Regions from separate parts of the Exiguobacterium sp. SH1S21 genome, predicted to be linked through region 1. Evidence: riboswitches for the same ligand, from Rfam matches in the RefSeq annotation. Region 1 holds a riboswitch; the other holds the start of a gene.

Region 1 (4,213 bases):
CTTATCCCCAGCCTGCTTCATCCCGAGCACCGTCTCACTGTACGTGTGCGGAATGAGCGACAGCGTGAAGCCGCGTTCAGTGACCTCATACACCGTCAAGCTCGTCCCGTCGACCGAGATCGAACCTTTAGGGACGATGAAACGGAGCAACGACGGCTCGCAACTAATATCGATGTAGACCGCGTTCGCGAGCGGACGCTTCTTGACGATGCGACCGACCCCGTCGACGTGTCCCGAGACGAAGTGACCGCCGAAGCGACCGTTCGCCGGCATCGCCCGCTCGAGGTTGACGTCCGTTCCAGGGCGGACCCCATCTAGACTGGACGCTTTGAGCGTCTCCGGCATGACGTCGACGGCAAAACTCGTTTGATCAAACGCCGTCACGGTCAGGCAAATCCCGTTCACCGAGATGCTGTCGCCGAGCTTCACGTCTTCTAGCACGATCTTGCCCGCGAGCGTGAGCCGTAGCGACGGACCGTTCCGCTTCACAGCTTTCACACTGCCGATTTCTTCAACGATTCCCGTGAACATCGGACTCCCCCTTTCTCATGACGAGCTTGATATCGGTACCGACAGTCTCGACCGAGCCGATCGCGAAGCGCTCGATCGCATCTAACGGCCCGGCTTGGCTCGAGCGATAGACGCCTCGGTTCCCACCGAACACGCGCGGTGACTGATACATGACCCATTCGTCGACGTATCGTCCGTCAAAGAGTGACGTCACGAGCGTCGGTCCCGCCTCGATGAGCAAACGGCCGACACCGCGACCATGCAAGTCACGAAGGACGTTGTCGAGTGTCGAATAGTCGGCAAGCTCGACACCGTTTCGCGCGAGCTCGGTCCGTTTCACTTCATCATCGGACAGCGTATAGACGAGCACCGGCACGTCTTTCGCGCTCCGGACGAGCTGACTCGCGAGCGGTAAGCGGAGCTCGCGGTCGAGGACGACCCGAAGCGGCTGACGTGTCGGCGTGTCGAGCCGGACGGTCAAGGCCGGGTCGTCGGCGAGCACGGTCCCGATTCCAGTCAAGACGGCATCGACCGTCGCCCGTAGTTCGTGGACGTCACGTCTCGCTTCAGTCCCGGTCACCCACTGGCTCTCACCCGTGTCGAGCGCGACTTTCCCGTCTAGGCTCGTCGCCGTCTTTAATACGACGTACGGCCGTTTCGTCTCAAGCGAACGTAGGAACGCCGGATTGAGCGCACAGGCCTCGTCTTCGAGCAGACCGACTTCGACGTCAATCCCCGCCGCCTTCAAACGGGCGACACCTTTCCCTGCGACGAGCGGGTTCGGGTCTTCCATCGCGATGACGGCGCGCTTGATGCCCGACTCGATCAGCAAGTCGGCACATGGCGACGTTTTCCCGTAGTGCGAGCACGGCTCGAGCGTGACGTAAATCGTCGCACCGTATGCGGACGCACCGGCCATGCGAATGGCGTGCACTTCGGCGTGCGGTTCACCGGCCTTCAAATGGGCACCGAATCCGACGACGCGACCGTCTTTGACGACGACGGCCCCGACGAGCGGGTTCACACCGGTCTGTCCGGTAGCGGACTTGGCCAATTGGATTGCTTGTTGCATGTACTGTTGCATCGTTCTCCCTCCTTGTTTCGCACAAACAAAAAGACCCTAAGGATGTCCTTAGGGTCTCGGCGGGAGGTTTCAGTCGTCATTGGTCAGACCAAATAAACGTTTTCTTTACAGAAAAACGTACGACGAAGCACAGGTCACGAGGACCTGTCTTTTTTCCTTCTCCCATCCAGACTATACTGTCGGCTCTAGAATCGCACTAGATCCACCGTTCGCACACGTGCGCCCGGGTCACGGACTTAGGGCTCGCGCCCATCACCGCCGGTTGGGAATTGCACCCGACCCCGAAGGAATATTTGTTTGTACGCATTTACTTTAGCGCAAAAAAGAATCGAAGGCAAAAATAAAAGTGCAAAAAAGCGCCACTCCGATGAGTAGCGCTTCCAATCAAGCCAAGAACAAGACGACGAGCAAACCGACGATCCAGCAATAGAACGAGAAGTACTTGAGTTCACCCTTCGCCATGATGTGCTGGAACCATTTGAGCGAGATGGCCGTCAGCGCGTACGAGGCGATGAACGCCAAGACGAGCGGACCGAACAGATCACGTGTCGCCGGGTCGGTAAAGAGTGCCGGCCCGTCCAAGATCATCGTCCCGAGACTGACCGGGATGAACAAGAAGAACGAGAACCGAAGCGCCGACTCTTGTTTAATGCCGAGCAACATCGCCATGACGATCGTGGCACCCGAGCGGCTGATCCCTGGGATGAGCGCGACCGCTTGGGCGAGACCGATCAAGATGGCGTCACGTAACGTGATGCCGCCGTCACCTTTATTGCCGCGCATGTTGCGGATGAACCAAAGTGCGACCCCGGTCAAAATCAATGTGTAGCCGACCGTCGCGACGCCGCTGAGCGTCTCACCGATCCAATCGCCGAACAACACGCCGAGCACGCCGGCCGGTACGGTCGCGACGAGCAAGAGACCGATGAACTTGACGTCGATCATCGTATCCTCGCTGCGGTCTTTCTTAAATAAGAACGTCCACAGACTGACGACGAGCCGGACGACATCTTGGCGATAAATCGTCAAGACGGCAAGGAGCGACGCAAAGTTGACGAAAATTTCGAACGACAGTCCCGGTAATTCGATGTTGAACAGCTCTTGGAAGATGACCAAGTGACCGCTCGACGAGATCGGGATCGGCTCCGTAAACCCTTGGACGAGACCAAGCAGCAAGTAAAATAACCATATTGTCATATCATAATATCCTCTTTTCTCAAATTCGCTCAATGCGGCTATTTTAGCAGAATCACAGTTTCATTGACCACCCTTAAAAAAAAATTCGTATATTTTGAAAACTTTTATTGATTAGTCTGAAAATTAAATTTATTATAGAGGAGTACTCAACTGGACAACGGTGATGACCCCATTGTCCAGTTGGGTACATTTTTGTATGGAATTCATATAAATTACCAAAAATAAAACTTTTTGTTTACAAATGAACCCATATAATATTAAATTTGTAATATACCTGTTACCTTTTTTTTCAATCTTTCATCCGACTTTAGACCTATCACGTCCCATTTTTAACATAAAAAACTTACAAAGGCGCTTATAAATCGTAAAAACTATCCGATAGTATGATTGTAGAAGCACTTTCGTCATCATTGTCGGTTCAGATATGAGTCCATGGAAGGAGGAACCATCATTGAGTCAAACGCTATCCACTAATACTCATCACTTATCAACCGAACAGCAACGCATGATTCACTGTATTCGTTTGCTCGGGGATTTATTAAAGGAACGTCCTCGTCGCTCTGTCTATCGTCGTTTCGCGATGGAGCAAAACTGGCCGTCTCCCGAATCGATCATTCGACAGTTTGGATCATGGGCCGAGGCACTCGCTATCGCCGGCTATGAATGGCATGGGGAGATCGCCGTTGATTTACCCGATAAAATGCCAAAATATACACGCGACGATATCGTCGAGACGCTTGCCCTCTATTCACGGGACATGGGTTCGATCATCACGCTGAAAAAATATCAAGAATGGCGGAAACTACACCCGAAAGCACCGAGCCATTACCACATCGTCAAGACGTTCGGTTCGTGGCATGATGCCTGCGCCGAAGCCGGGCTGGAGGCGAGCGTGACTTACTCGAAGTCAGAGTTGTCGAACGCTCTTCGAGAAGCGATTCATGAGATGGGCTTCTCTCTTTCATTCGAGGCGTACCGAGAATGGGCAAAACGCAACAACAAGCCATCTACGAAAGCGATCTTGCATCGTTACGGCTCTTGGTCCGCTGCCATCCATGCGGTCGAGTCCGACATGTTCAGCCAGAAATCATAATCATTCATTCAAAAAGGAGAACCGTTTAACGGTCCTCCTTTTTTTCATTGAATTCGTTCGGTCGACGTGTCCCGGTAATGGGCGACACGGTCGCGACCGTTAAACTTCGCCCCGACGTACATCGCCCGGTCGGCATGTCGCAACACCGTATCGAGCTCTTCATATTCATGAATCGTCTCGATGCCGATGCTCGCCGTCACTTGGACTTTGATTCCTTCCGTTCCGAACGGGTGTGACCGGAGCGCTTGCCGAATCTTCTCACCGGTCACAATCCCCGCCGCTTCGTTCGTCCTCGGGAACACGAAGACGAACTCTTCGCCGCCGTAACG
Region 2 (4,213 bases), on a different contig from region 1:
GCCAAAGAAGTCCATATCGTCCACCGTCGTGACCGCTTCCGGGCTCACGAGCATACGGTCGAACAAATGAAGGCCTCGACGATCAACGTCTGGACGCCTTATAATATCGAATCGCTCTCAGGTGCGACCCATATCGAGTCGGTCGAACTGACGGACAAAGACGGCGCATCGAAGTTCGTCGACATCGACGACTTGATTTGTAACTACGGATTCGTCTCATCGCTCGGCCCGATCAAAAACTGGGGCATGGAGTTTGAGAAAAACACGATCCGTGTCGACTCACGAATGGAGACCACAGTCGCAGGCATCTTCGCTTGCGGTGACATCGCCACGTACGAAGGCAAAGTGAAATTGATCGCGACCGGCTTCGGTGAAGCACCGATCGCCGTCAACCAAGTGAAGCAGCTCGTCGACCCGACAGCGCGTCACCCACAACATTCAACCTCGGTATTTGCCGGGAAATAAAGACTGGCCTCTCATCTGCGAACGATGAGAGGCCGTTTTTTCATTTGCGGATCGTTTGAATGATGACACGGTCAATCCAATCATCGAGTTGCGTGAACACGAAGCCAGCTTTTTTCGCCTCGGCGTTCGACATGTAGTAGTCGACGTCCGTATCGTACGGGGACGACTCCCCATCCTTAATGATTTGGACCGGTTTACCGATATGCTGTCCAATTCGTTCCATAAGCGCACCTAGCGAGATGAGGCCGTCGCTCGCGGCGTTGAACGGCCCCCTCACATCGGCACGGCCGACCCATTCCAAGAAAGCTGCCGCCTCGAAACTCGAGATGAATCCCATCAACGCCTCCGGGTGATGTAATACGATCGGTTCTTCGTTCCGAACCGCGTCGACATAAAATTTTAACCGGTCGGTGTAATCATCCGGCCCTAGGACGATCGGCAAACGCACCGTCGTGACCGGGAACGAGGCCCGATGGAAGAAGTACGATTCGGCCTCTCGTTTCCCTTGTCCGTAATCGTGTTCCGCGTCGAGGTGATATTCATGATGGAGCGGATTGAAGTCACTCTCTTTTAAAGCTGCCTCTGGCGCATAGACGGACATCGTCGACGTGAGCACATATTTCCCGACCCGGTCCATGAAGGCATCTGTCGCGATCTTCGCCTGATACGGATTGAAACAAATATTGTCGTAGACGAGGTCATACTCGTTGCGTGCGAGGTCTTTCATCGTCGCGACCGACTGACGGTCGCCTTTAATGGAGCGGATGCCTTCCGCTTCCGGCACTTGCAGCTGTCCGCGTGTGACAATCGTCACGTCGTCCCCGGCTTCAGCGAGCCGCAGTGCGAGCCGTTTCCCAAAGTAACGTGAGCCACCAAAAATCAACACTTTCCTCATCACTCCTACCCCCTTCTCATCCTTCTTCCACCAATATTCCCGTTCATTTCCTCTCATTAACATACTCACCAAAAAAGGTTGCCGAACATGTCGGCAACCCGTCTATCGTTTAGCAATCCCCGGGCGTGCCGGCGTTCGCCGCCGTCCGGAAACTCGAGCCGCAACCGCACGTCGCGATCGCGTTCGGGTTTTTGATCGTGAAGCCGCCACCGAGCATCGACTGCTTATAGTCGATTTCGAGCCCGTCGACGACACCGTGATCAGCTTCGGCGACGATGACGCGGACGCCATGATGGTCGAACTGAACATCCTTGTCCGTCTTGTCTTCATCGAACCCCATCCCGTAGGATAGGCCGGTACACCCACCACCTTGGACTTTAATGCGTAAGAACTGGGCTTCAGGGCGTTCGGTCTGTTTCATCATATCGATGACTTGTAGTGCGGCTGGTTCTGTCAAATGAATCATCTGAACTCCTCCTCATTTATCTTCACTTCAAGTCAACTGACTTGTGATTTTGTGAAATATCTTGTATAACTAAACTGTAACAAAAAAAATTAAATCGTTCCATCTTCGGGGCAGGGTGAAATTCCCGACCGGCGGTATTGAAGACAAGATCTTCTCAGCCCGTGAGCGAGCAAGGCGTTGCTTGCTGATTTCGTGAGATTCGAAAGCCGACAGTAAAGTCTGGATGGGAGAAGATGGCGGCATCCGACCGATATTCGGATGTTTTCTTTGGCGTGGGCATTCCTACGTGAGAAAACATCTATTTCGTATGCGCGTAAACTCTCCCGATTGTATGATGCAATCGGGTTTTTCTATGCGACGGGTGCCATTCATCAAGGAGCGACAAAAGGAGAGATTTTGATGAAAACAACGCGCAACAAACGATTGACAACACTGGTGACGCTATCGATGCTCGGGGCAATTTCATTCGTCCTCATGCTCTTTAACTTCCCGCTGCCTTTCCTACCGCCATTCCTAAAAGTGGATTTCAGTGACATCCCAGCGCTCGTCGCCGGAATCGTCTTCTCGCCACTAGCAGGCGTCGTGGTCGTCGCTCTAAAAAACGTCCTCTACTATGTCTTTAACGGTGGCGGCGTTCCGGTCGGTGAAGTCGCGAACTTCTTTGCAGGTGTCGCATTCATGTATCCGGTCGCTTGGTTCTACCATAAACGTAAAACGAATAAAGCGCTCGCTTCAGGCCTCGTGGCCGGTACGATCACGATGGCGCTCAGCTTGGCGATTTTGAACTATCTACTCATCTTACCAGCTTACGCGTTCTTCTTCGGAATGACCGAGATGGCCGATCCAGCAGTCAAGACGAACCTCGTCCTGTACGGTATCTTACCGTTCAACTTGATTAAGGCATTATTGATCACCGCCTTGTTCGTCCCGCTCTTCCTGAAGTTGAAGCCGTGGATCGAACGTCAACAAATGCAACTGCAAGCGTAACGCCAAATCATCCAAAGGAAACATTCCTTGGGTGATTTTTTGTGTTCAATATATGGAGACCACAAACAAGAGCGCCCACCGGAGTGAGCGCTCTTGTTTGTGAATAACGATTAGAGAAGAAGACCAGCGAGAGTCGCTGACATCAAGTTCGCAAGCGTACCTGCGAGAATCGCGAGGACACCCATACGTGCGATGTCGTTACGACGGTTCGGAGCCATACCACCAAGACCACCGAGAAGGATAGCGAGTGATGAGATGTTGGCGAATCCACAGAGTGCGAACGCGATCATCGCTTCTGTACGAGCTGACAAATCACCTGAACCGATGATCGGTGCGAACTCAGAGAAGGCAACGAATTCGTTCAAGACGAGTTTTTGTCCAAGGAAGCTACCGAATTGTACGGCATCTGCCCATGGCACACCGATGACGAACGCGAGCGGTGCAAACACATAACCGAGAATCAATTGAAGTGAGAGACCGTCAAAGCCGAACAAGCCACCGATTCCACCGAGGATCAAGTTGACGAGTGCGATCAATGAAACGAAGGCAAGAAGCATCGCACCGACATTCAATGCGAGGAACAAACCGTCTGACGCACCGCGAGCGGCCGCATCGACGAAGTTTGCTGCTTTATCTTCTTCATCTTCAGCAATTTCGATATCATCATCCGGTACATCCGTTTCCGGAACGATGATTTTTGCAAACATCAAACCGGCAGGCGCGGCCATGAAGCTCGCGGCGAGCAAGTACTCGAGCGGAACACCGAGTGCGGCATATCCAGCAAGTACCGAACCGGCAACTGATGCGAGACCACCAACCATGACGGCAAACAATTCAGATTGTGTCATTGTTGGAAGGTAAGGCTTGATGACGAGCGGTGCTTCCGTCTGACCGACGAAGATGTTCGCCGTCGCTGAAAGCGATTCTTTACGTGACGTTCCGAGTGCTTTTGCAAGTGCCGTACCGAGGATACGGATGACCCATTGCATGACGCCGATGTAGTAAAGAAAGGCAATTAAAGAAGACATAAAGATGATGATCGGTAAGACTTGGAACGCGAAGACGAAGTTGTCTCCCCCGACAGCCGTACCGAAGACGAAGCTGATTCCGGCGTTCGCCGTGTTCAAGACGTTTTGGACGCCTCCTGAGATCCATTCCAACGCTGTGCGTCCTGCCGATGTGAAGAGGACGAGGAATGCAAATGTAAACTGCACCGCGAAAGCGGCAAGGACTGTACGCCATTTGATGGCTTTACGGTTGGTCGAGAAGATGTAAGCGATTCCAATTAGTGCCAAAATACCAACCACGCTCATGATATTCATTGGTGTTGTGCTCCTTTCATATTGAAAACCCGATAATTGTGTTATACCCGAACCAAGATGTGCCCTACCGTTTGAAAC

Evidence for each region. Region 1 has a riboswitch for FMN ahead of ribD (bifunctional diaminohydroxyphosphoribosylaminopyrimidine deaminase/5-amino-6-(5-phosphoribosylamino)uracil reductase RibD). Riboswitches for the same ligand answer to the same signal wherever they lie in the genome.
Region 2: it holds a riboswitch for FMN, as region 1 does, so the genes downstream of both, EVJ24_RS11795 (ECF transporter S component) here and ribD (bifunctional diaminohydroxyphosphoribosylaminopyrimidine deaminase/5-amino-6-(5-phosphoribosylamino)uracil reductase RibD) in region 1, are expected to answer to the same signal.

Annotation. Positions count from the first base shown of each region.
Region 1 covers NZ_SJUY01000001.1:81,450-85,662, forward strand. The annotation lists gene ribE (riboflavin synthase) at 1-531, opposite strand, end outside; gene ribD (bifunctional diaminohydroxyphosphoribosylaminopyrimidine deaminase/5-amino-6-(5-phosphoribosylamino)uracil reductase RibD) at 512-1,594, opposite strand; FMN riboswitch at 1,745-1,887, opposite strand; gene EVJ24_RS00480 (undecaprenyl-diphosphate phosphatase) at 1,979-2,791, opposite strand; gene EVJ24_RS00485 (homing endonuclease associated repeat-containing protein) at 3,243-3,884, shown strand; gene EVJ24_RS00490 (GGDEF domain-containing protein) at 3,929-4,213, opposite strand, start outside.
Region 2 covers NZ_SJUY01000008.1:126,258-130,470, reverse strand. The annotation lists gene EVJ24_RS11810 (NAD(P)/FAD-dependent oxidoreductase) at 1-465, shown strand, start outside; gene EVJ24_RS11805 (epimerase) at 506-1,360, opposite strand; gene EVJ24_RS11800 (HesB/IscA family protein) at 1,470-1,826, opposite strand; FMN riboswitch at 1,924-2,065, shown strand; gene EVJ24_RS11795 (ECF transporter S component) at 2,226-2,813, shown strand; gene EVJ24_RS11790 (NupC/NupG family nucleoside CNT transporter) at 2,924-4,135, opposite strand.